Regions from separate parts of the Chitinophaga lutea genome, predicted to be linked through region 2. Evidence: riboswitches for the same ligand, from Rfam matches in the RefSeq annotation. Region 2 holds a riboswitch; each other region holds the start of a gene.
The links. Region 2 has a riboswitch for thiamine pyrophosphate ahead of EGT74_RS01885 (TonB-dependent receptor). Riboswitches for the same ligand answer to the same signal wherever they lie in the genome.
Positions count from the first base shown of each region.

Region 1 (8,113 bases), 1.6 Mb from region 2:
CCTCGCCGGTCAATTGGCGGGCTTCCCGCACGGGGATGTCCAGCAGGCCCACATGGGCGCCGTAGGCACCAATCACGGCTGCCATGGCAGGATGATCGTTGATGGAAAGTTTGGCGCCATACTGGTCGCAGATGATTTTTGCCGCAGTCGCCTGCGTGGAAACGTCGCCGGACTTTACCCGCAGCTGGATCCAACGGCAGCCCGCCTCGCAGGCCGCGCGAATGTTATCGAGGTGGGAGGAGTCTGGTGTCTGTTGCGAGATGTATAATAGTCGTTCCATGATGTTGTTTTGATGTGATTGATATTTTTTGTGTTTGTCCGCCGGATTTGTCAGGTAGTGAACGCCTTGCGGGACCTGCTTAAACCGGATAATTGCAAGACTATGTTCTTACCATTAAAGCCGAAACACAACTGCTTCCCTAAAGCTCCGCGCACTGCCCTTCTGCATCATTCCGCAAGGGTGAACTCAGGCCGGCTGCTGCATTTTAAACAGGTGATGCCCCAACAGGGACGGTGAACTTTGCAGGTAATCATAAGTATACGCTTTGCCTTCCCGGCACGCCCGCTCCAGCGAAAGGCTATTCGCCAGCGCGGCTGTAATGGCAGCGGACAGCACGCAGCCCGAGCCGTGTTTGGGATATACAACGGGCTGGTGCAGGTGCGCTCCAGGCTGACCCGGAGTTATGGTACTCCCCGCTTCCATTGAAGAAATCGGAGCAGGGGGGGCGAAATCCGTCTGACCGCCACCGTCATACAGCGTGTCCCAGCCTTCTTTCCCCGGCCGGTGCCCGCCTTTCAGCAGCACGTTACAATGCCCCGCCATTTTACGGGCGGCGTTTTCACCGGAGGGATCGTTCATCATCGCCACGGCCTCATCATAATTCGGCGTCAACAGGAGCAGATGCGGGAGCACCTGTTCCCATTGCCTTAATGAATCGGCATGAAAAGCGAAGCCGGCAGAGGCTTTCAGCACCGGGTCGAGCACAAACTGAAGACCGGGCCGGATGGCCCGCAAAGCGGGCAGAATTTCCAGTATCGCATCCGGACCGGCCACGATACCGATTTTGCAATACCGCACCGGGAACTTTTTGAGCAATGGCGCGGCCTGCGCGATGATCTTCGCAGCGCTGAGCCACTCCACGGCGTGCAGCTCGTCGTCTGTTTGCACCGTGAGGGCCGTGCACACACCGAAGCCGGTGAGGCCATACGCTTCAAAAGTTTTGATGTCTGCCAGCAAACCCGCGCCCCCCGAGGGGTCAAGGCCTGCCAGGCTCATTACGAATGTTGCCATAAATCCTGTATCGTTTGATAGGTTTTCACTGCCCCGGCGGGATTGCTCCAGATCGTTCCGAGCAATGCGGCACCGCAAAAGCCCATCGATTTTACCTGCCGGATGTTGTCCGCCTGCACCCCGCCGATGGCGATGCAGTTGGGCGGGACGGCCACAAAAAGATGTCCTTTACCGCTGTAGCCGTTCTTCGAAATGCTGTCGAACACAGGGCCGAGCAGCAGGTAGTTCCATGGACCGGCCGGCGCCCCGGGCGTGTGAATGGAAGTGCTGAAAACGGGCGCTTGCGACGCCTGGCGATGCGGTGTTCCGGCGGATGGTACCGTACGGCTATTGTCCGTCCGCCTTACCGCCTCACCAACATGCAGTCCCATCACGTTATACCGTTGCAACAGTTCCGGGAACCCCGCCACCATCACCCGGGAATGATCGTGCAGCCGGTCGAGCAGGCCGGTATAAGCCTCCAGGCTCCAGCCGGGCTTCCGCAACAGCAGCGTAACCGGGCCGGCGGCGGCCAGTTCGTTGAGATACAGGTGTTCTTCGTGTATCCTTTCAGGGGATGTGACTATCCAGATCATGTTTGCAGTCTTCCATGTTAATGCGGCTAGGACTTTCCTCTCTGTTCTGATGAATGAAGGTTTTCGTCAGGGCCTGTTATCCACTACGATTTACGATTCGTTGTCCATGCCGTGATATCTTCCCGCTGCAAATGTTTGTTGGCATCGGGAATGCAGGCCTTCGGGTCATGAATAAATCTCCCCTCCCGCGGCCGCAAAACGTTCCGACTGTTCTTTCAGCCCGGCAGCCCTTACTTCCTGCGATATTTTCATGGAGCAGAAATGCGGTCCGCACATCGAACAGAAGTGCGCGATTTTGGCGCCTTCGGCCGGCAGGGTTTCGTCGTGGAAACTGCGGGCGGTGTCAGGGTCGAGGCTGAGGTTGAACTGGTCTTCCCAGCGGAACTCGAAGCGCGCCTTGCTGAGGGCATCGTCGCGGTGCTGCGCGCCGGGGTGGCCTTTGGCGAGATCGGCGGCATGGGCGGCGATCTTATAGGTGATCACGCCGGTTTTTACGTCTTCGCGGTTGGGCAGGCCCAGGTGTTCTTTGGGCGTTACGTAACAGAGCATCGCCGTACCGAACCAGCCGATCATGGCGGCGCCGATGGCGGAGGTGATGTGATCGTAGCCGGGCGCGATGTCGGTGGTCAGGGGGCCTAACGTGTAGAAAGGCGCTTCGTGACAATGTTCCAGTTGTTTGTCCATGTTTTCTTTGATCAGGTGCATGGGCACGTGGCCGGGCCCTTCGATCATCACCTGCACATCGTGCTTCCAGGCGATTTTCGTGAGCTCGCCCAGCGTTTCCAGTTCCGCAAACTGTGCTTCGTCGTTCGCGTCCGCGATGGAGCCGGGCCGCAGGCCGTCGCCCAAAGAAAAGGCTACGTCGTAGGCTTTCATGATCTCGCAGATGTCTTCGAAGTGGGTGTAGAGGAAATTTTCCTTGTGATGCGCCAGGCACCATTTGGCCATGATGGAACCGCCGCGGGAAACGATGCCGGTAGTGCGTTTGGCGGTTAGCGGCACATAACGCAGCAGTACGCCTGCGTGGATGGTGAAATAGTCTACCCCCTGCTCCGCCTGTTCTATCAGCGTGTCGCGGAAAAGCTCCCAGGTGAGGGCTTCCGCTTTGCCGTTCACTTTTTCCAGCGCCTGGTAGATGGGCACGGTGCCCACCGGAACGGGGCAGTTGCGGATGATCCATTCCCTTGTTTCGTGGATGTTTTTACCGGTGCTCAGGTCCATGATGGTATCGGCGCCCCAGCGGCAGGCCCACACGGCTTTCTCCACTTCTTCTTCGATGCCGGAGGTAACGGCCGAGTTGCCGATGTTGGCGTTGATTTTAACGAGGAAATTGCGCCCGATGATCATCGGTTCCGCTTCCGGGTGGTTGATGTTGGAGGGAATGATGGCGCGGCCCGAGGCAACTTCCTGCCGCACGAATTCCGGCGTGATGAGGCGTGTTTTAGATCCACCGGCGGCGCGCTGGTTCTCCCGGATGGCGATGTATTCCATTTCCGGGGTGATGATGCCCTGGCGGGCGTAGTGGAGTTGCGTCACGTTCCGGCCCGGCGCTGCTTTCAGCGGCAGGTGCAGGTGTTCGAACTTCGTTTGCTGCGGTGCAGAGAAGGCCGGGAGCGCTTCCACATCGTTGCGGCCGGTAATCCACGTTTCCCGCAGCCGGGGGATTCCTTTGTGCACGTCGATGTCGATTGCAGGGTCGGTATACGGCCCGCTGGTGTCGTACACGGTGACGGGCGCATTGGTTTCTTCAATGCCCTGAAGGCGTGTATCCGTAAGCGTTATTTCCCGCATGGCAACGCGGATGTTGTGCAGCTGCCCGGGAACATAAATTTTCTGAGATGCGGGCAAAGGCGCCCGGCTGATGGTGGTGTTTTGCATAGCGCAGTTTTTTTGTTTTGCTGAGGAATGGGCACGACGATCCCGGCGCCCGTTGAGGGCGTTGGCGGACAGGCGTTATTGCAGGCAGGTATTACCCTCCCTGTGTGGCCTGGATGATCATGACCTTGTCGGCCGGCGACAGTGTGGTGGCGTCCCATGCGGCGCGGGGCACCACACTGCGGTTAACCGCAACCGCAATGCCCTTGGTGGGGAGCTGAATAAACTGTAAGAGTGCAGCAACCGTAGTGTCCGGCTGCACTGCATAAAGTTTATTGTTTACAAGCACTTCCATGTTTGCAGGAGTTTAGGTGAAACAATAAACTTTAAGGATGTAGATGAGAAGGAGTTCAGTATTACTTTTCCCTACGTCAGTGCGAACTGCATCAGGTACTGAGGGTATCATCTCAGTTCCGGCGCGGGCCGGAACACCCCTAAAGTGATACAAATGTATGGTGTAGAATACCAAATTCCAAATACACAACGGTTTAGCATTATCTTTGATAGGAACAAGAGATATGTTTAAACGATCCTGTATGAAAAAACTCAACCTGTTTGCCGGATGCTGGTTATTGCTGGCCGCCTGCCAGGCGCCGGTGTCGGGCGAAAAGGAAAAAGACAGTGTAGCCGTTACCGATAGTACGGAGCTGGTCGACACACTGCCGGCCGATTCGGTGACCGTGATTCCTGCAGATACCGCCGTGATAGTGGATTCCACGCTGGTCCCGGGCCGCTGGCTGCAGCCGGTGCAGGGAATAGACAGCGTGATGCAGGGTTTCAACCTCAGGAAAAACGGGAAAGCGGAATCGGTGAACATGCACAGCCGCCTTTACGATAAATGGAAGCTGCAGCAGGATACGCTGCTGCTTTGGAGCCATGCTGAGGGGGACAAAGAACCGGTGACGGAGATCGATACGCTGGTGATCAAAATGTTGAACGATACATCGTTGGTGGTATTTCCAACCAATGCAGCTCCGGGGTACCTGGAAAAATATACAAGAAAAAAAGGTTCAAGGAAAGGGAAATAAGGACAATGCAAGTTCCCCGATCCGGATTCGGGAGGTTGCTTCATAATTGGGTACGGTTATTACACCGGCACCCGAACTGAGGAACTTGTGCAAGCGCTTTAGCGCGACTATAAATTATACTGCTGCCAGAAACCTATAGCGGTGGCAACAATTGCCAGGAACAGGCCGGCCACGGCCATCTGCAGCTCGTCGGTACTCTTACGGGCAATTATCAGGGATATGATGCAAACGAAAACGCCTGCAGCGCCAAGGTAAATAGCAGCGTCTGCGGATTTGCTGATGAATGAAAATGCGGCCGTAACCACACCTACAAAAATGGAAGCAAACCCTGCGATTTTGGGCATACTAGTTGGGTGATGCATACTGAATAGAGATTATGGTGAATAAATATTGAACGCTATTGTTGCAAGCCCGGCTGTTGGTCACGTTCCGGCACCTCTTCCCAGGGAGTCTTCAGCAAGGGACCAATCTGTTGATAACGCGCATCCTGGTATTCATCCAGCCCATAACGCAGACTGGTGGTATCTTTCACTGTAACGAACGTACCGAAGAGGCGATCCCAGATAGAAAATATATTGGCATAATTCGAATCCGTTTCCGGCTGATACCGGCTGTGGTGTACTTTGTGCATATCCGGCGACACGATGATCCAGCTCAATGTTTTGTCCATCCAGCCCGGCAGGTGGATATTGGCGTGATTGAACTGGCTCATGAACGCCGAAATCGTCTGGTAGAGCATCACCATCCAGATGGGCGCACCCATGGTCACAATGCCCACAAACAGCGCGATCACGCGGAACACGCTTTCCACCGGGTGGTGGCGCAGCGCCGTGGTGGTATCCACCGCCGTGTCCGTATGGTGGATTTTATGGAAATGCCACATCCAGGCGATTTTGTGCTGGATGAAATGAACCAGGTAAGCGCCTATAAAATCGAGCATCAGCAGCGCGGCAATGGCATGCGCCCACACCGGCAGCTTCAGCCAGTATAAGAGCCCGAATTGCTCCCGTGCTGTCCATTCCGAGGCCTTGACGATCAAAAAGGCGAATCCCAGGTTCACCATGGCGGTCGTTAACGTAAAAAAGAGATTGGTGCCGGCATGCCGGTATTTGTTCCCCGAAAACCGGAACCGCGGGATCACTCCTTCGATGAGCCACAACAATACCAGCCCGGCCACTAACATGGCGGTACGGTATGAAGATGGTATATGCTCAAAAAAGTCGATCATGTGCGGATGGAATTTATACGTACGTGCGTTGAGGTTAGTAAATATCAGTTACGTTTCTAATGAAAATTTACGATTTTTTGCCCAATTGTAGCGGGTTTCAGCGGATTATTTGTATTTCAAAAAACAAGCAATTCATTCAGAGAATGCTTTATATATGAAGAAATGGTTAATTGTTGGGGTCGTCGGCGGGGTATGGGAATGGATACATTTTTCCTTTAATGTATAATGGAAATTAATATTTGAAGGGTTTGTGATAAAACAAAAAAGAGGAAGCACTGCTTCCTCTTTTTTTATCGGTATCGTGTTAAGATCAATTGTTGAGCAGCAGCGGCATCACCAGCATCAGGAGGTCTTCGGACTCCCCCTTTTCCACGGGGCGGAGAATACCGGCTTTAGTGGGCGCGCTCAGGTCGATGGTGATTTCGTCACCTTCGGCGGCGTGCAGCATTTCGATGAGGAATTTCGCGTTGAAGGCGATCTGCATGTCTTCCCCGCTGTACTGGCAGCTCATGCGCTCGTTCCCTTCAAAGGAAAAATCAACGTCCTGCGCGGAGAGCTGCAATTCGGCGCCGCTGATGTTGAGGGCTACCTGGTTGGTGCTCTTGTTGGCGAACACGCTCACGCGTTTCAGGCCGTTCTGGAAGTCGTTTTTCACGAGCGTCAGGCGGTAAGGGTTTTCCTTCGGGATCACCACTTTATAGTCAGGGAAACGGGCGTCTATCAGGCGGCAGATCATCTGTGCATTGTCGTGCGACACAAAGAAGTGGTTGCTGCTGTAAGACACTTTGATTTCGCTGTCGTTATCAGGGATGGCGGATTTGAGCAGGTTGAGGGGCTTCTTCGGTACGATGAAGCTGTCGGCCTGCGGACATTTCACATCGGTGCGGATATACTTCACGAGCCTGTGCGCGTCGGTAGCCACGAAGGTGATATTGTCCGGGTGCAGTTCAAAAAACACACCGGTCATCTGCGGGCGAAGATCGTCGTTGCTCACGGCAAACAGGGTTTTGTTGATGGCCGTCACCAGGGCGGAAGCCGTCATGGTGAAGTTCGTCGCATCTTCTGCCGCCGGCTCTTTCGGGAAGTTTTCCGGGTTTTCTCCCATCACCTTGTATTTACCGTTGTCCGACGTGATCTCAACAGCAAACGAATTGAGGTCTATGTTGAAAGTCAGCGGTTGGTCCGGCAGGTTCTTCAGGGAGTCCATCAGAATTTTCGCCGGAATACAAATGCGCCCGGTTTCTTTGGCCTCTACCTCCAGCTTTACCTTCATAACGGTTTCCAGGTCGGTAGCAATTACGGTGAGCTCGTTTTTGTCGATCATGAAAAGGAAGTCCTCCAGGATGGGCAATACCGTGTTCGAGTTAATCACACCGCTGATCTGTTGTAATTGTTTCAATAAAGTAGAGGAAGAAACGATAAACTTCATAAGGTTACTTAATAATTGTTGCAAATGTAAGGCAAACAAAGATAGAAAGTTTTGTCAATCATCCTCCGCCGCTTTTCCACAACTTACGCGCATGTATTCGCATTATCACAAAATATAATGCTTGTTAAAAGAGCGGTAAATCGACTTATTTTTGAACAAATTCGCAGTATTTCTGCCATGTGTTGAAAATATTGAAAACAATATGCCTTTTCTTTTAAATTATTAATAAATCGGTTAGTTTTGCGGGCGCAAAAATCATCATTCATTAAAACAAAAAAACTGGGGTTATGAAACTGTCTCATTTAGCCGAAACGCTGATAGGTTCTGAAATTATCAAACTGGCCGGAGAGATAAAGGAAAAGCAGGCTAAGGGTGAAAAGATCTACAATTTCACCATCGGTGACTTTGACCCCAAGGTATTCCCTATTCCGCTGGAGTTTGAAAATGAAATCATTCAGGCTTACAAGGATAAATACACCAACTATCCGCCGGCCGACGGTATTGCCGAACTGCGCAAGGCAGTGGGCGAATTCATCTCGGAGCGCGAAGGCCTCAGCTATGATCCGAACAGCGAGATCGTGATCTCCTGCGGCGGCCGTCCGATCATCTACGCTACTTACCGCACGATCGTTGACCGCGGTGAGAAAGTAATCTACGCCACTCCTTCCTGGAACAACAACCACTACA
Region 1 is NZ_RPDH01000001.1:2,111,314-2,119,426, reverse strand. It holds gene EGT74_RS08505 (thiamine phosphate synthase) at 1-280, opposite strand, end outside; gene EGT74_RS08500 (hydroxymethylpyrimidine/phosphomethylpyrimidine kinase) at 467-1,291, opposite strand; gene EGT74_RS08495 (thiamine phosphate synthase) at 1,276-1,866, opposite strand; gene thiC (phosphomethylpyrimidine synthase ThiC) at 2,032-3,744, opposite strand; gene thiS (sulfur carrier protein ThiS) at 3,836-4,036, opposite strand; TPP riboswitch at 4,088-4,187, opposite strand; gene EGT74_RS08480 (lipocalin-like domain-containing protein) at 4,278-4,769, shown strand; gene EGT74_RS08475 (hypothetical protein) at 4,877-5,131, opposite strand; gene EGT74_RS08470 (sterol desaturase family protein) at 5,167-5,997, opposite strand; gene dnaN (DNA polymerase III subunit beta) at 6,308-7,426, opposite strand; gene EGT74_RS08460 (pyridoxal phosphate-dependent aminotransferase) at 7,714-8,113, shown strand, end outside.
Region 1: linked by a shared signal. The riboswitch ahead of thiS (sulfur carrier protein ThiS) and the one ahead of EGT74_RS01885 (TonB-dependent receptor) in region 2 are both predicted to bind thiamine pyrophosphate.

Region 2 (8,113 bases):
GCACGGCGCTGATACCGCAACGGAGCAGGAGCATCGGTGTGCGGAAGATACTGGGCGGCAACAGCGGCAACATTATCAAAGGCATATTGACGGAGACGTTTGTGATTGTATTGCTGGCCGTTGCCTGTTCGCTTTTCCTGACGAAAACGGCCTATTCGTTTCTCGGCAATATCATTCCCGATGGCATGCACGACCATGCCGGCGGATGGGGCATAATCGGCTTCCTGGCGGCATTGCTGCTGGGCATCACGTTGCTTTCCGGCGGTTACCCGGCGTGGCTGATATCCAAAGTAAAACCGATCGGGCTCATCCAGCGCCATGGTACCCTGCATCGCAATGGCGGTGGCGGCGTCGGTTTACGGAAAGTGCTCATCGTATTCCAGTTCGTGATCGCGCAGGTGTTCATCGTCGGGGCTATCGTGATGGGCAGCCAGTTGAACTACAACCTGAAAAAGGATATGGGATTCGATAAAGAGGCGGTGGTGCTGGTGAACATCCCCTGGAAACTGCAACGCGATTCGGTGTACCGCGACAAACATTTTGTACTGGCGGAAGAACTGAAGAAAGAATCCGGCATACAGGCGATTTCGCTCGGCCGGGAGCCGATGTCTGACGGGTATTCCTCGAGTATGTTCGAAAACAGGGCGGTACAGGCGAAGGAACCGGTCAGGCGGCAGGTATACAAGAAGTGGGTGGACACGGCTTACATCCATCTGTACAACATGCAACTCATCGCCGGCAGGAATCTCCGCGCTTCCGATACGACCAATGAATACATCATCAACGAAACCGCAGTGCGTGAATTGGGCTTTGCCTCACCGCAGGATGCCATCGGTCAACTGACCGGGCAGATATTCGCACCGCAGCATCCCATTGTGGGCGTCGTGAAAGATTTCCATCTGCGGGATTTTCATACGGCCATTGAACCGGTGGCATTGATGGCGGATAAAAAAAATGTGGGCACCCTCAATATCAAACTGAATAGCGCAGACCCTGATACATGGCAGCAGACTTTAAAGAAAGTGGAACAGAAATGGTATGCGATGTATCCTTCGGGGAGCTTTGCGTACAAGTTTTATGATGAAACGCTGGACGCGATGTACAAGCAGGAAAGGAACCAGTCGAGGCTGGTCAACCTGGCTACCGTCATCGCCATCGTGATCAGCTGCCTGGGTTTGTTCGGGCTCGCGGTGCTGATCGCTTTTCAGCGGACGAAGGAAATCGGTATCCGGAAAGTACTGGGTGCAACGGTGGCCGGTATCGCGCAAATGCTCATGTCCGATTTTGCCAAACTGATCCTCATCGCGCTGCTCATTGCATCACCCATTGCCTGGTGGGGCATGAACCGCTGGCTGGAAGGTTTTGTGTACCGGGTAGAGATCGAGTGGTGGGTGTTCGTGGTGTCCGGGGCGGTAGCCATTTTCATCGCCATGCTGACGGTCAGTTTCCAGGCCATCCGGGCGGCGTTGGCAAACCCGGTGAAATCGCTGAGAACGGTGTAATGACGTTGTTTGAAACCATAAAAAAAGCGGATCCGGTTTTTGCCGGATCCGCTTTTTTTGTATCGGGTGCAGGGCTTAAAAACCAAGCCGCACCCCTGCCATCACGTTAAAGCCGGCCATCGGGAAATACGCGTTGGATTGTTTGATTTCCCCGCCTTCAGTATAACCATAGGTATAACCGTTCGGCTCGTATTTTTCATTGAAAATATTGTTGAGCATCAGCTGCAGCCCCAGCTCGCGGAAGAGGCGCTGCGGGATGGTGTAATTGAAGCGCAGGTCGTTCACGAGGAATGCGTCGAGCGCGCGTTTGGCATTCGCCGTATTGTCGAGGTACTGGCGGCCCGCATACTTGCCCACCCAGTCGATCTGCAGGCCGTTCAGGGGCCTGTAGGTAACCGTGTAACCGGCTACGAGGTCGGGGGAGAAGGAAATGTCGGTGTCTTTGTGCGTCACCGTTTTTTGTCCGCCGTTATCCCAGTCGTCGAGGTATTCTGTGAATTCGTTGATGCGGTTGCGGCTGAGGGCGATGTTGGCCGCGAGGGTCAGCCGGGGCACTACGTGGTAGTGACCGTCGAGCTCTATGCCGGCGCGGTAACTTTTCGGGATATTGGTCCTGGCATATGCGCCCACGTCGTTGATGCGGCCTGTCAATACCAGCTGGTTGCGGTAGTTCATGTAATACGCATTGGCGGAAACGCCGCCTTTCGCATTGCGCCAGACATAACCGGCTTCCAGGTTGCGGAGGGTTTCGTGTTTCGGCGCTTCTGTTATGCTTACCTCGAAATCGTCGCGGTTCGGTTCCTTGTTGCCGATGGCGTAAGAAACATATACATGCTGCTCGTCGTTCAGCTGGAACGTGGCCCCGCCTTTCGGGTTGATGAAGTTGTATTTGTTGTTGCGGAGGATGTCGGGATTGTTGCGGAATCCGTTCAGCTCATAGTGAACCCGGCGGTATTGCAGGTCTGCAAACAGTTTCAGCTTTTCCGTCACTGCATATTCGCCTTTCCAGTACACGTTCATGTCGGTTTTGAAAGCCGTGAGGTCGTACCAGCGGAAGTCTTTATCGAACCCGCCTTTTTCCGCCCAGATCACTTTGCCGTAATGTTTGCCGTCGTATTTATTCCAGGCGCCGCCCACGCTCCAGTTAAATTTACCGGCCTGGTGGTTGAGGGAAAATACGCCGCCGTAAAAATGATTGTCGAGCCACAGCTGGCGGATAAGATCGGTGGTATCGCCGCTGCCGGCGGGCGCGGTTACGCCATAGTCGGCATACGCGTTTTTATCGCGGTAGTTCTCATAATATCCACGGCCGCGGGTGTAGTGCGCCGCCACATTGAACTGCAGGTTCGGGCGCAGGGCGTGGTTGAAGAACAGCTGGTAATGGTCCTGCTGGTAATTGTCCGTTTCGTTATCGTACGGCGCCCCGGGTTTGTTGGTGCCGCTGGGGTTGTAGGTACGGTTGGTGTTGAGTTGTTCTTCGCTGATACCGTTCCAGGCCTGGTAGGTTTTTTCCTTGCCGGAAAAAACGTTCAGGCGGAGAGAGGATTTTTTGTCGATGTAAGCGGCGGAGGTGTAGAAGGAGCGGAGGTTGGATGAGGCCCTGTCCACATACCCGTCGGACGTGATCCTGGACAACCTCGCGTCTACGGTGAAATGTCCGTTGATGAGCCCCGAGCCTGCTCTCACGGTGTTTTTCCAGGTATTGAAAGAACCGTAGCTGTTGTCGGTTTCGCCGTATGCTTTTTCGGAAAACTGGTTGGTGGAGAGGTTAAGCGATGCGCCGAAAGCTCCTGCTCCGTTGGTGGAGGTGCCCACGCCGCGTTGCAGCTGGATGCTGCTGACGGACGATGCGAAGTCCGGCATGTTCACAAAAAACGTCCCCTGCGATTCCGCGTCGTTCACGGGGATGCCGTTGACGGTCACGTTGATGCGGGTGATGTCGCTGCCGCGCACGCGGAGGCCGGTGTACCCCACGCCGGCGCCGGCGTCCGAGCTGGTCACTACAGACGGCAGCTGGTTGAGCAGCAGCGGCAGGTCCTGTCCGAGGTTCTGTTTGTCGATTTCTTCTTTGCCGATTTCCGATTTGGTAAACGGCGCCTTCCTGCCCGCGCGGATGCTGGCTATTTCCACCGCTTTCACGAACAGTGCCGTTTCCTGCAGGCGGAAATCGAGCACGGCGGCGGCAGACGGCTGTAGGGTTTCCCGCGCGGCGGTATAACCGATAAAACTGGCCTGTACGGTGAAGCTGCCGTTGCGGGGGAGTTGCAGGCGGTATTGGCCTTTGGCATTGGTAATGGTGTGTGCTCCGTTCAGTACCGCTACGGTAGCGCCTTCCAGCGGGCGGCCGCTGGCCTGGTCGGTGACGGTTCCCGTGAGGGTGGTTTGTGCCTGCAACAATACAGGGAGGCACAGCAGCGCAAAAAGCATGAACTTTTTCATCCTTCAGTTGATTTTGATGGTCGGATGGAGCCTCGCGGGAACATGCCCGGGCGGGCCGGTTGCGAGCTTGGCTTCATATTTCCTGTTGATTTAATTCCGTTATACGAACAGTTGACGGCATACCGTTACGGCAGCAGCTTTGCTGTTCACTATCAAAAAATAACAGGTAAGGAGAGTGGTCGCTTACCTTTCCTAACCAGCATTACCTGGTCCAGGTTCAACGGGTTTGATCTCAGCCTGATAGTAAGGCACCCCGAGGTGAAATTGGGAATAGTCCCGGTTTCTGCCGCAAAGTTAGACACATGCAGGGAATTTTGCGCAAATTATTTTTTTGGCTATCTTGTGTATTCATCCGGATGTAGATATCGCACTGTATAGCAGGATCATTTTCGAATTTTTATTGTTAACTCAAACAAATGTAAAATGATCAAACTGCAATTGATGGGCCGCCTTGGCCAGAATGCCACCGAACATGCCGTGAACGGTAAAACAGTCATCAACTTCAGCGTAGCCCACAACGAAAAATTCAAAAATGCCCAGGGCATGCAGCAGGAGCGTGTGGTATGGGTCAACTGCGCCATGTGGGAGCCCGGCGCCGTGATGCCGTACCTCGTGCAGGGCAAAGCGGTGTACCTCGAAGGGATGCCTGCCGTGAACCTGTACCGCACCAATGCCGGCGAAGCCAAAGCCGAAATGAAAGTGCGCGTCACCTTCCTCCAGTTACTGCCGGACGGCCGGAATGGCGCCGAAAACCAGGAGCTGGAACCGGCTGTTTCTCAACCGGCCGACGACCTGCCGTTTTAGGAAACGGGGAGAGGAGGAAAAAAATATTCCGCTGTAACCCTTTGCTGGCAATGGTTTTCAATACTATCCACTTTACAAATTTTCTCAAAGAGTAAAAATATATTTGGTCAGGTTGAAAATTCCCTTACCTTTGCACCCACATTGCGAGGTAGAGCAGAGGTAGCTCGTCGGGCTCATAACCCGAAGGTCAGAGGTTCGAATCCTCTCCTCGCTACAAAAAACTAACACAAAAAGCCGAAGCTAATTCGGCTTTTTTTATTTGTACTAAATTGCGATTATGCACCGTGCAGGATTTGTGAACATCTTCGGTAAACCGAACGCCGGCAAAAGCACTTTGCTGAACGCCCTGCTGGGCGAAAAACTGGCTATTGTATCCCCGAAGGTGCAAACCACCCGCCACCGCATCACCGGCATTTTAACGGAACCGGGCTACCAGGTTGTGTTTTCGGACACACCGGGCATCATCGATCCGAAATACAAATTGCACGAAAAAATGATGGGCGCCGTGAAGTCCGCGCTCGAAGATGCGGATGTGGCCCTGCTCATCATGGACGTGCGCGACAACACGGAAGAATGCCTCGCCCTGTTTGATTCCCTCAAACTGAAAGCGCAGTGCGTACTGGTGCTCAATAAGATGGATAACCTGGAAAAAGCCGAGCTCGACGCCCTGGTGGAACGCTGCAAGGCATGGGGCAAAGCCAAAGCCGTCGTCACCATTTCCGCACTGCAGAAAAAGGGGCTCGACACGCTGATGCAGGAAATCCTGAAACTGCTGCCCGATGGGGAGCCGTTTTACCCGGAAGATACACTCACGGACCGTTCTACCCGATTTTTCGTGGCGGAGCTCATCCGCGAAAAAATATTCATGCTCTTCGAAGAAGAGATACCATATCATACCGCTGTAGTAGTTACGCAGTTCCAGGAAAAGCACACGCTGACCAAAATATCTGCGGAAATTATCGTGACGCGCGAAACCCAGAAAGGTATCATCCTCGGCGAAAAGGGGAAATCCATCCGTGAGATCGGATCCCGCGCCAGGACGGATATCGAGAAGTTCCTCGACCGCAAGGTGTTTCTGGAACTGCATGTGAAAGTGCGCGACAAATGGCGCGATAACGATAACTACCTCCGCGAGTACGGATTGATTTAAACGACAACAAAAACTAATTAAGATGCCTGGTTTTACCGTAGCAATTGTGGGGCGTCCCAACGTAGGTAAGTCTACCCTGTTCAACCGTCTGCTGGAGCAGCGGAAGGCCATTGTGGACGATGTGAGCGGCGTTACCCGCGACCGGCAGTACGGCATTGCCGACTGGAACGGCAAAACATTCAACGTGATTGATACCGGCGGTTTCGTGGCCGGAAGCGACGATGTGTTTGAGCGCGAAATACGCAAACAGGTGAAAATCGCCATGCAGGAAGCCAACGTGGTGATCTTCATGTGCGACGTGACCACCGGTATTACGGACCTCGATGCCGAAGTGGCCGACCTGCTGCGCCGCTCAAGCAAACCCGTATACCTCGCCGTGAATAAAGTGGACAACCATGAACGCCAGCTGGAAGCCACCGAGTTTTACAGCCTGGGGTTTGAAAATGTATTTTTCCTCTCGTCTATGTCCGGCAGCGGCACCGGCGAACTGCTCGACGAAATCGCCGCGCTGATACCGGAAGACGAGCAGGCCAGCGCCGAAGACGAAGGCATTCCCAAAATCGCCATCATCGGCCAGCCCAACGTAGGGAAATCGTCCCTGCTGAACGCCCTGGTAGGGGAGGAAAGGAACATCGTTTCCGATATCGCCGGCACCACCCGCGATACCATCCATACCCGGTACAACCTGTTCCAGAAAGATTTTATTCTCATCGATACGGCCGGTATCCGCCGGAAGAACAAGGTGCACGAAGACCTGGAGTTTTATTCCGTTATCCGCGCCATCAAGGCGCTCGACGAAGCGGACATCTGCCTGCTGCTGCTCGATGCGGAAAAAGGCATCGCCGCCCAGGATCTGAGCATTTTCAGCCTCGCCGCCCGTAAAGGCAAAGGCCTCGTGATCATGGTGAACAAATGGGACCTGGTTGAAAAACAGACCAATACCGCCCGCGACTACGAGAAACAGCTGAAAGAGCGCCTGGCGCCCTTTACCGACGTGCCCATCATTTTCGGGTCCGTGACCGAAAAGCAGCGTATTTTCAAAACCGTGGAAACCGCGCTCGAGGTGTACGAAAACCGCCAGCGCAAGGTGCCCACCTCCAAACTGAACGATGTGATGCTGAAGGCCATCGAATCGTACCACCCGCCGGTGGTGCGCGGTACGGCTATCAAAATCAAATACGTAACGCAGCTGCCGACGCAGACACCCGCGTTCGCCTTTTTTGCCAACCTGCCGGACGATATCAAAACCCCGTACAGGAACTATCTCGAGAACAAACTCCGGGAGAACTTCAATTTCACTGGGGTGCCTGTGCGAATTTTCTTTAGAAAGAAGTAGAAGACGGACTTTTATATAAAAATATATTTTGTATAAAAGGATTTTTGTATAACTTTGCGGCGATTTAAAACACAAAATCAAAATGAAAAAATTATTTGTATTAGCTATCGCTACCGGTCTGTTCGTAGCTTGCAACAACAGCTCTTCTCAGACTTCAGACTCTACCACCGTTACCGGTGATTCTGCTACCCTGAACGCTGCTCCTGCTGCTGATTCTCTGGCAACTCCCGCTGCTGACTCACTGGCTACTCCTGCTGCTGACTCTGTAGCTGCTCCTGCTGCTGATAGCGCTCACAAACACTAAGATCGTTTGTAATAGCAAAAAGTATATGGCCCCGGAACAGCAGTTCCGGGGTTTTTTATTGCCGTTAAGGGAAAGAAATAGGGGTATGGGCCCGCCGGCCGCGTCAACATGGAGCCAGATGGCCATATTTGGGCATTCTGGCATAGCAATTGCGACCCCCAAATGCGAAACCGTGAATTTTTGCACTGCCATGAGAAGATTTCTGCTCTCCATACTACTCCTGGGCGGTTTAACAACTGTCAGTAACGCCCAATCCCTCCCGGCCGACGTGCTCCGTTTCTCCGGCAACGACCTGCGCACCATGGCAGGGTACCCCCAGGCCAAACGGGACAGTATTTTATTGAGTATCAATAATTTAGATGCCTCCTCCATTGCCCTGCCCAATAATGGGATGACGGAGGACCACCAGCAACAGCTGAAAACGGTCATATCCGACATGCTGCAGGTGATGCGGCAGGTGCTGAAAGACCCTGCCAGCGCTGACGAGATGGAGCGGAAAATGGCCTCCCTCAACAAACGGCTCACCTCCCTCCGCGACGATATTGCCTACGAAGAGAACCTCCGCATCCTGAAGGCTG
Region 2 is NZ_RPDH01000001.1:472,989-481,101, reverse strand. It holds gene EGT74_RS01890 (ABC transporter permease) at 1-1,502, shown strand, start outside; gene EGT74_RS01885 (TonB-dependent receptor) at 1,578-3,941, opposite strand; TPP riboswitch at 4,114-4,207, opposite strand; gene EGT74_RS01880 (single-stranded DNA-binding protein) at 4,365-4,745, shown strand; tRNA gene EGT74_RS01875 (tRNA-Met) at 4,888-4,959, shown strand; gene era (GTPase Era) at 5,023-5,895, shown strand; gene der (ribosome biogenesis GTPase Der) at 5,918-7,231, shown strand; gene EGT74_RS01860 (hypothetical protein) at 7,314-7,535, shown strand; gene EGT74_RS01855 (hypothetical protein) at 7,726-8,113, shown strand, end outside.

Region 3 (8,113 bases), on a different contig from region 2:
AATATAGAAACCGCCTGGTCAGACAACCGCCTGGTGTTTGAAGATGAAACTTTTACAGACATGCGCGAAAAACTGGAACGATGGTTCGACGTGCGCATCATATTCGAAGATGAATTAATAGAACAATACCGCTTTACGGCCACATTTGAAAAGGAAAACATTGTACAGGTTATGAAAGCGCTGCAGGCGTCCTATCCGTTTACCTGCAGCATGGAAGGGAAAACCGTTAAAATCAGCAATCAGCATTCACGCCGCCAGCAACGTCCGTAAATAAAAAAGGGAGTGAGCAGCTGGTACCTGCCCGCTCCCGGTTAAAAACACGAGCCGGTGCATAGGATCACTATGCCCTGTTGGCTCCGTATTCCTAACATTTAAACCTACACTAAAGGTATGAAAAACACCCGTATTAAACTGCCCGTCGAATGGGCGTTTAAAATGATTCTACTTATGAAACTGACAATTGTATTGTTGCTCATCACTACATTGCAGGTTATCGCGTACGAAGGGAATTCGCAGGACAGGGTCAGCGTCGATTTCCGGAATACGAAACTCACCAGGGCGCTGAAAGAAGTGGAGCGGAAAAGCCAGTACCGCTTCGTATTCAGCAACCAGGTGCTGGACGAACATGTAAAAATAACGGTAGACGCTACCGATATGCCGGTGATGGACGTGCTGAAAAAAATGCTGACCGGCACCGGCCTGATTTACAGCCAGCTGGAAAACAACCTGGTGGTGATCAAGCGCGACGAAGCGCCGGCAGGCACTATCGTGGTAAAAGGCAAGGTGACGGACGCCAAGGGCGACCCGCTGCCGGGCGTCAGCATCATGGTAGGGCCCCGCTCGGGCACCGTCACCAACGAAATGGGGGAGTACTCCATCCGCGTGGATGAAAAGGCCACCCTCACCTTCAGCTACATCGGCTACGCCCCGCAGAGCATCGCCGTCAACGGACAGTCCACCATCAACGTCACCCTCAGCGAAAGCAAAAACACCGAGCTGGGCGAAATCGTGGTGGTGGGTTACGGCACCGTGAATAAACGGGATCTCACCAGCGCGGTGACCAAACTCGGCCAGAAAGACCTGGTTGCCGGCGCGGTATCGCCGCTGATGGGCATCCAGGGCAAGGTGCCCGGCCTGAGCGTGGTTTCCACCAACGGCACCGACCCGAACGCCTCCATTTCCCTGCAGTTGCGCGGCGTTAACTCCATCAACGCCTCGCAGGGCCCGCTGGTGGTGATAGACGGGATTCCCGGCGGCAGCATCAACTCCGTCGTGAAAGAAGACATCGAATCCATCAACGTGCTGCGCGATGCGTCGGCCGCCGCCATCTACGGTACCAGGGCTTCCGGCGGCGTTATCCTCATCACCACCAAAAAAGCGAAGGCCGGCCAGGTGAACGTGGGTTTCACCAGCGAGGTGTTCCTCGAAACCATTCGCAAACGCCCTGAATCGCTCGGCGCAGGGGAGTTCGTGGCGAATAAGATCGGCACCGACCTCGGTCATGTGACGGACTGGTACGATGTGGTGACCACACCTTCGCCCGTCAGCCAGCGTTATGTGCTCAACCTCAACGGCGGCACCGAAAACGCGCAGGTATATTCTTCCTTCATGCTCCGCGACGCCGTGGGCATTGCCATCGAATCCAAAAGGAAAGAAATGGCGGGCCGCATCAACTCCAACTTCCGCTTCCTCGACGGGTTCGCGGAACTGGCCACCAACATCAGTTACATGCAGGCCAACGCCCGTTTCGGCAACAACGATATTTTCAACATGGCGCTGGTGATGAACCCCACCGAAACGCCGTACGACGCTACGGATGTGACGGGTTACAACGTGCTCACGGGCGGTTACGATTATTTCAACCCGCTGGCGGAAGTGAAGCTGCGGAAAGACGAGGGACAGTTCAAATACCTGCTGGCCAGCACCACCCTGAAGCTCAATCTGACCAAAGACCTGTATGCCTCCGGCATGGTGGCCATCAAAAACAATACGGAGCACCGCAACTTCTACCGCTCGTCGCAGCACCGCATTTCGCGCAACGATAAGGTAGACGGATACGCCAGCCAGGAATACAAACGCTGGGACGACCGTACGCTGGAGCTGACGCTGAACTACAACAAAACCTTCGGCCAGCACCGCGTCAGCGCCGTAGGTGGTTATACCTACCAGGATTTCAACGGGCAGGGTTTCAACGCCAACAACTCCAACTTCCCGGTAGACGGGGTGGAGGATAACAATATGGGCACAGGTACCTGGCTGGCCGATGGCCGTGCCGGGATGGGCTCATGGAGGAATCCATCCGTGAAACTCATTGCATTTTTCGGGCGGGTGAATTATGCTTTCAAAGACCGCTACATGCTCACCGCTTCGCTGCGGCACGAAGGCTCCTCCAAATTCGCGAAAGGCAACCAGTGGGGCAATTTCCCCGGTATCTCGGCCGCCTGGCGCGTGTCTGAAGAATCGTTCCTGAAAGGCTCCCGCATCGTCAGCGACCTGAAGCTGCGCGGCGGCTATGGCGCTACCGGTAACGAAGGCTTCGACGCCAACGTGGCCACGAGAATGTACGGCGCGGATACCTGGTGGCTGGTAGACGGCACCTGGCTCCGCACCTACGGCGTGCTGCACAACCAGAACCCCAACATCCGCTGGGAAGTCAAAAAAGAATACAACGTCGGCCTGGATTTCGCATTGTTTGATAACCGCCTCAGCGGCCGCTTCGACCTGTACAAACGCCGGGTGGAAGACATGATTTACGACGTGAGCGTTTCCCAGCCGCCCGCCATTCACGACAAAACATCGGTGAACGTGGGCAGCATGGAAAACAAAGGCTACGAATTCGAACTGAACTGGAACGCGGTGAAAACGGACAACTGGACGTACACCACGGGCATCGTAGCCTCCGGCAACCGCAGCACGCTGAGCACGCTCAACGGCGGCCTCACGTTCGCCGACCGTAAATCGTTCCCGGCGCCCGGTAGTCCTGGTACGGCGGTGAGACTCTACCCCGGCCAGGACATCGGCCGCTTCTTCATCTGGCGCTTTGCCGGATTCACCGAAGAAGGCAACTGGCAGCTGTACGATAAAACGGGCAAACCGTTCGACGTCACCAAACAGGCGAAGAAGATCGAAGACAAAGCTTTCGTCGGCAACGCGATTCCTAAAATCATGCTGTCGTGGAACCACGCCGTTACCTGGAAAAACTTCGACGCTTCCGTGTACCTGCGCAGCTGGCTGGGATATGACGTGTTCAACATGATCAACATGTATTACAGCCTGCCCAACGTCAAAGGCCAGAACCTGCTCCGCGACGCCTACGGCAAACACAAAAACATCAAAGGGGAAAAGGAACTCTCCGATTACTGGCTGGAGAAGGGCAATTTCGTGAAGCTCGATGCGTTGAGCATCGGCTATACTTTCAACCAGCAAACCGTGAAACCCCTGAAAGGCCTGCGTTTGTATGCCACCGTGCGCGACCTGTTCGTGATCACCAGATACAGCGGGCTCGATCCCGAGGTGAACATCAACGGGCTCGAACCCGGCTTCGAAGAAAGGAACGTGTATCCTGAAACACGCACGTTCATGTTCGGCCTGCAGGCTAATTTCTAAACAAGGTTTCCATTCAAAAAAAGTACTGATGAAAAAAATATTCGGCATATACATTCTCACCGCCGCATTCATACTATCGGCAGGCTGCACCAAACTCGACCAGACGTTTTACGACAAGGTGACGCCCGAAACATTTTACAAAAGCGAAAAAGACATCAAGGCCGCACTCTACCGCCCGTTCACACACGCACGCTGGTACCTGGGAGCCGACCGCTGGAACCTCCAGGAGTATACGGCCGACCATTTTGCCATCACCACTAAAGGCCGCCACTGGTATAACGGCGGCGAAAACGAACGCTACCATTACCACCGCTGGACGCCCGATGACGGCTGGATTTGGGGCACCTGGCGCGGTACGCTGATGGGCGTGGCGCTGGCGCTCGATACCAAAAAAGACCTGGAGAAACTCGACTATACGAAGTTTGCGCTCACACAGGCGGATAAAGACGATCACCTGAACCAGCTCAATACCCTCATCGCGTTTTTCTACCTGCGCGGCCTCGATTATTTCGGCGGGCTGCCCGTGTTCGAATCGCTGGAAGGGGAGTCGCTGCCGCGTAACACCGATCTCGAAACGTTCACCCACATCGAAACGCTGCTCAAAACCGCGATAGAAAAACTGCCGAAGAAAAAAGCGGGCGACAAGGAAGAAGGCGCACTGCGCCAGGCCGCCGCGGCCACCTTGCTGGCAACGCTTTATTTCAACGCGGAAGCCTACATCAACAAACCGATGTTCGCCGAATGCAAAAAACTCTGCCAGGACATCCTTGCCAAAACCTACGGTGAATACAGCCTGGATGCCAGCTGGTACGGTCCGCACGCTTTCAGTAACGACAAATCGCCCGAGATCATCTGGTCGATCCCCTCTGAATTCAACAAGCTGCAATACGACTGGTTCTACGCGAACTTTTATCACTACAACACCAACAAGTATTTCGACATCGACGGCGGCAACAATAACGGCAGCCACCTGCAGCCTTCCCGCAAACCGACCGGGGAGCTGTATACGGCGGATTTCAAACTGGGCTCGCCTTATGAGCAGTTCAGCGACCAGGACCTCCGCAAAAAACCTTACAAATACCTCGGCGGTGGCCGCTACGAAGGCATGTTCATCGTAGGCCCGCACCTCACGCCTTCCGGTGCGGTGATCAACGGCGGCGAAGAATACAAGAACCTGCCGCTGACGTTCGTAGACCAGGTGGGGCGTTTTTCCGAAGTAGGCCCCGGCAAACGGTATGCTTCCGTAAACGTGCTGCCCTCAAAAATGTCTGAAGGAGAAGAAAATACCGGCGTGCGCCTCGTGAAGGTACCGGTGCCGAACAATGCCGATAAAAGCCTGCGCTGGGGCGCGGACAATCCCGCTATCCGCCTGACGGAGATACAATACATGCTGGCCGAATGCCTGCTGCGCGAAGGCGATAAAGCCGGCGCTGCCGCGCTCATCAATCCCGTGCGGAAACGCGCCTTCACCGGCGGTGCAGACCCCGACCCGGTGACTGCCGCCAACCTCGACGAATACCGCATGCTCCGCGAATGGGGCATCGAGTTCCTCGGCGAAGGCCGCCGCAGAACAGACCTGATACGCTGGAAAAAATTTACAACGGAAACCTGGTGGGACCATCAGCCTTCTGCCAGGCATTATAACCGCTTCCCGGTGCCTACACAGGCTATTTCGGGGAACAACAACCTGAAGCAGAACGACGGATATTAACGGGAAGGAAAGGCGTAAAAACAAAAAGGGTGTATCAGTTATTGATACACCCTTTTTTTATCAGAATACCGGTGCGGGTTGCGGCCCTACGCTGGGCGCGGCCCCCTTGATCACAGGCCAGCCGTCTACCCACTCGATTTTATCGAGCAGCATCACACGGCCTCTTTTATCGTTCTTTTTGTGGAAGGCATGGTACAACATCCAGGTATCGCCGTTCTTATCGGTGATGATATCGCCGTTATGGCCGGGGCCGAGAAAGCCCTCTTCTCCCGTATTGGCTTTCAGCAGCATCGTGCCGCCGTTGTTCAGCAGCGGAACGCCGGCTTTGTCGACATAAGGGCCTTTGATGGATGTTGATCTGCCCACCATCACATGATAGGTGCTTTTCGCGCCTTCGCAGCAGCTGCCGGCGGAGCCGAAGTAATAGTAGTAGCCGCCTCTTTTGTAGACATAACTGCCTTCGTACTTATCGCCGGTGATGCGGATGGTATCGCCTTTCCGCTGCAGGCCGTCTTTCGACAGCTCCGCGCAGTAAATGCCTTTGAAGCTGCCCCAGAAAATGTACGGCGTGTTTTTATCTTCATACACGAAGGCGTCGATGGAATTTTTGACGCCTACTTCTTCGCTGAGAAAGAGTTTGCCTTTGTCTTCAAACGGCCCTTTGGGGTCGTTGCTCACGGCAATGCCCACACCGGGATTGGGATCGCCCCAGGTGGAGAACGAATAATACAGCATGTACTTGCCGCGGTACACCAGTGCGTCCGGGGCCCAGATGCCGCCTTCCTTTTTCCAGGTGGGGCGTTTGGAGAGGGCGTCGCCCACATGTTCCCATTGCACGAGGTTTTTGGAACGCAGGATGGGCATGATGTAGGGACCGCCCGCATTCTGGCGCCGCCAGTCGGACTGGGTGGAGTAGGCGTAGAAGTACCCGTCTTTGCCTTTGAGCACATTCGGGTCGGGGAAGTCGTGATCGAATACCGGATTGGTGTAAGTGGCCTGAGCGGCCGCCTGGTGTATCATGCTGATACACAGCAGGAAGGGGAGTAAATTTTTCATGTGGAATGCAGACGTTTCTGCCAAAGTAATAAAAAAAACTCCGGCCTCCTAAGAGGCCGGAGCTATATTCCAATCTTTTCATTTCCTTCGCCGGCATTACCCGGATCAGGTGCTAAAGGTTTAATCTCAGGCTTTGAGTTGCCACCCTTGAAGAAAAGACGGAAATAGTTATTTTTTCAGCTTCTCCTGTTCTTTCTTCGCCATTGTCAGGTGTTCCTTCAATTCGGGTATCGCTTTCGTGAACAGCTGTTTGATATCCGGGTCTGTTGCATCGTTGGCCGTATTCTCAAACAGGTTGATAGCCTTTTCATGTTTATCCACTAATTCGTCTACAAAAGCTTTATCAAAATCAGTACCCGTTTTGTCGGTGATCTGCTGAATATCCCTGATCTTGCTGTCTTCTAAAACCGTAGGAATGGTGATGCCTTTTTTAGCAGTCAGCTCAGCCAGTTCCTTGTTCAGTTTTTCGTGTGCTTTCAGCATGTGCGCCGCCATTTTTTTGATGGCGGCGTTGGTGGTTTTCGCCTGCCCGTCTGAAAGCAGTTTTACTTCATAAAGCCCGTCTTCCGCTGCCTTGGAAATATTATTGGTAGCCCCGCGCACTGAATCATTCTCGAATGTTTCCTTGTTTACGTCCTGTGCCATGTCTTTCGTCATCCCGGTGTCTTCTCCGGAGAGTGTGTCCTGTGCGTTACGGCTGGCCTGGTTGTTACAGGCTACGGCAGCAAGGCATGCAAAAGCGAGCGGCAATAATATCTTTCTCATGTGGATGGTTTTGGTGCTCCTACTGTAGTGAAAATAGTATGCCACGAACCGCATATAGCTGTTTGTCAGACCAAATGGGGAATTGTATGCACGGATTGTATATTAGATTAAATAAAAACACTATATTTATGAGGAATTACCGCCCTGTCCTATGAAATGCACCTGCCTGATAGCTGCACTGCTGTTTGTGCAAACATTGTACGCGCAAAAGCCTGCGCCGTTCCCGCTGTCCTCTTTCAACAGTAAACTCGAAACCGCCCGCTGGATGGTGGATTACGACACCGTTGCCTGGCGCCTCTCTGAAATGGTGACCACCGTGAGCTGGGAGGAGCTCGGCCGCATGGGGCGTGAATGGTTTTGTTACAAAGGGGACGACAGCCTGTGGAACGGCATCTTCGGCAAGTATAAGGACGGGCGGTACGATGTAGTGCTGCATTACAAGATATGGCGGCCGGACAGTGTCGATGTGGTGTGCGACCCGCCGGATACGGTGATGCTCAACGCCGTGTCGCGCGCCATCGGGCTGGCCTACCGCGAAGCAGGGTTTGTGCTGGGCAAGTCGTATGTGAAGTTCAACAAGTTCGTGCGGTATCACCGCGATAAAACCGTCTCCGTCTGGCTCATGCCCGCGCTGGCGCCCAACGAGATCGCCCTGTACGGTGCGGAATTCCATTACCTGTTCGACCCTTCGGGCACTTCCATACTCAGCCGCAATGAGTATTACCAGGGCAGCTTCAAAGGGTTCCGGCTGGGGAAGGCGCGTGAGGTACAGTTGCAGTATGCCGATGCGGACGCGCCCACGCTGGGCGCCGTATTTTTCGCCATGAAGTACGGGCGGCATTTCTCCGGGGTACAGATCCACACCCGCAAAAGCAGCAGCCTGATGGCTTTCAGCCAGGTAAAAGGATATTCCTGGCAGCATACCGGTAAAAGTCTGCCCCCAAATCCGTAAATTACTGTACAATCAATGCGCCT
Region 3 is NZ_RPDH01000002.1:1,965,616-1,973,728, reverse strand. It holds gene EGT74_RS20205 (FecR family protein) at 1-270, shown strand, start outside; gene EGT74_RS20200 (SusC/RagA family TonB-linked outer membrane protein) at 448-3,606, shown strand; gene EGT74_RS20195 (RagB/SusD family nutrient uptake outer membrane protein) at 3,635-5,317, shown strand; gene EGT74_RS20190 (family 43 glycosylhydrolase) at 5,378-6,373, opposite strand; TPP riboswitch at 6,437-6,532, opposite strand; gene EGT74_RS20185 (DUF4142 domain-containing protein) at 6,542-7,138, opposite strand; gene EGT74_RS20180 (hypothetical protein) at 7,290-8,090, shown strand.
Region 3: linked by a shared signal. The riboswitch ahead of EGT74_RS20190 (family 43 glycosylhydrolase) and the one ahead of EGT74_RS01885 (TonB-dependent receptor) in region 2 are both predicted to bind thiamine pyrophosphate.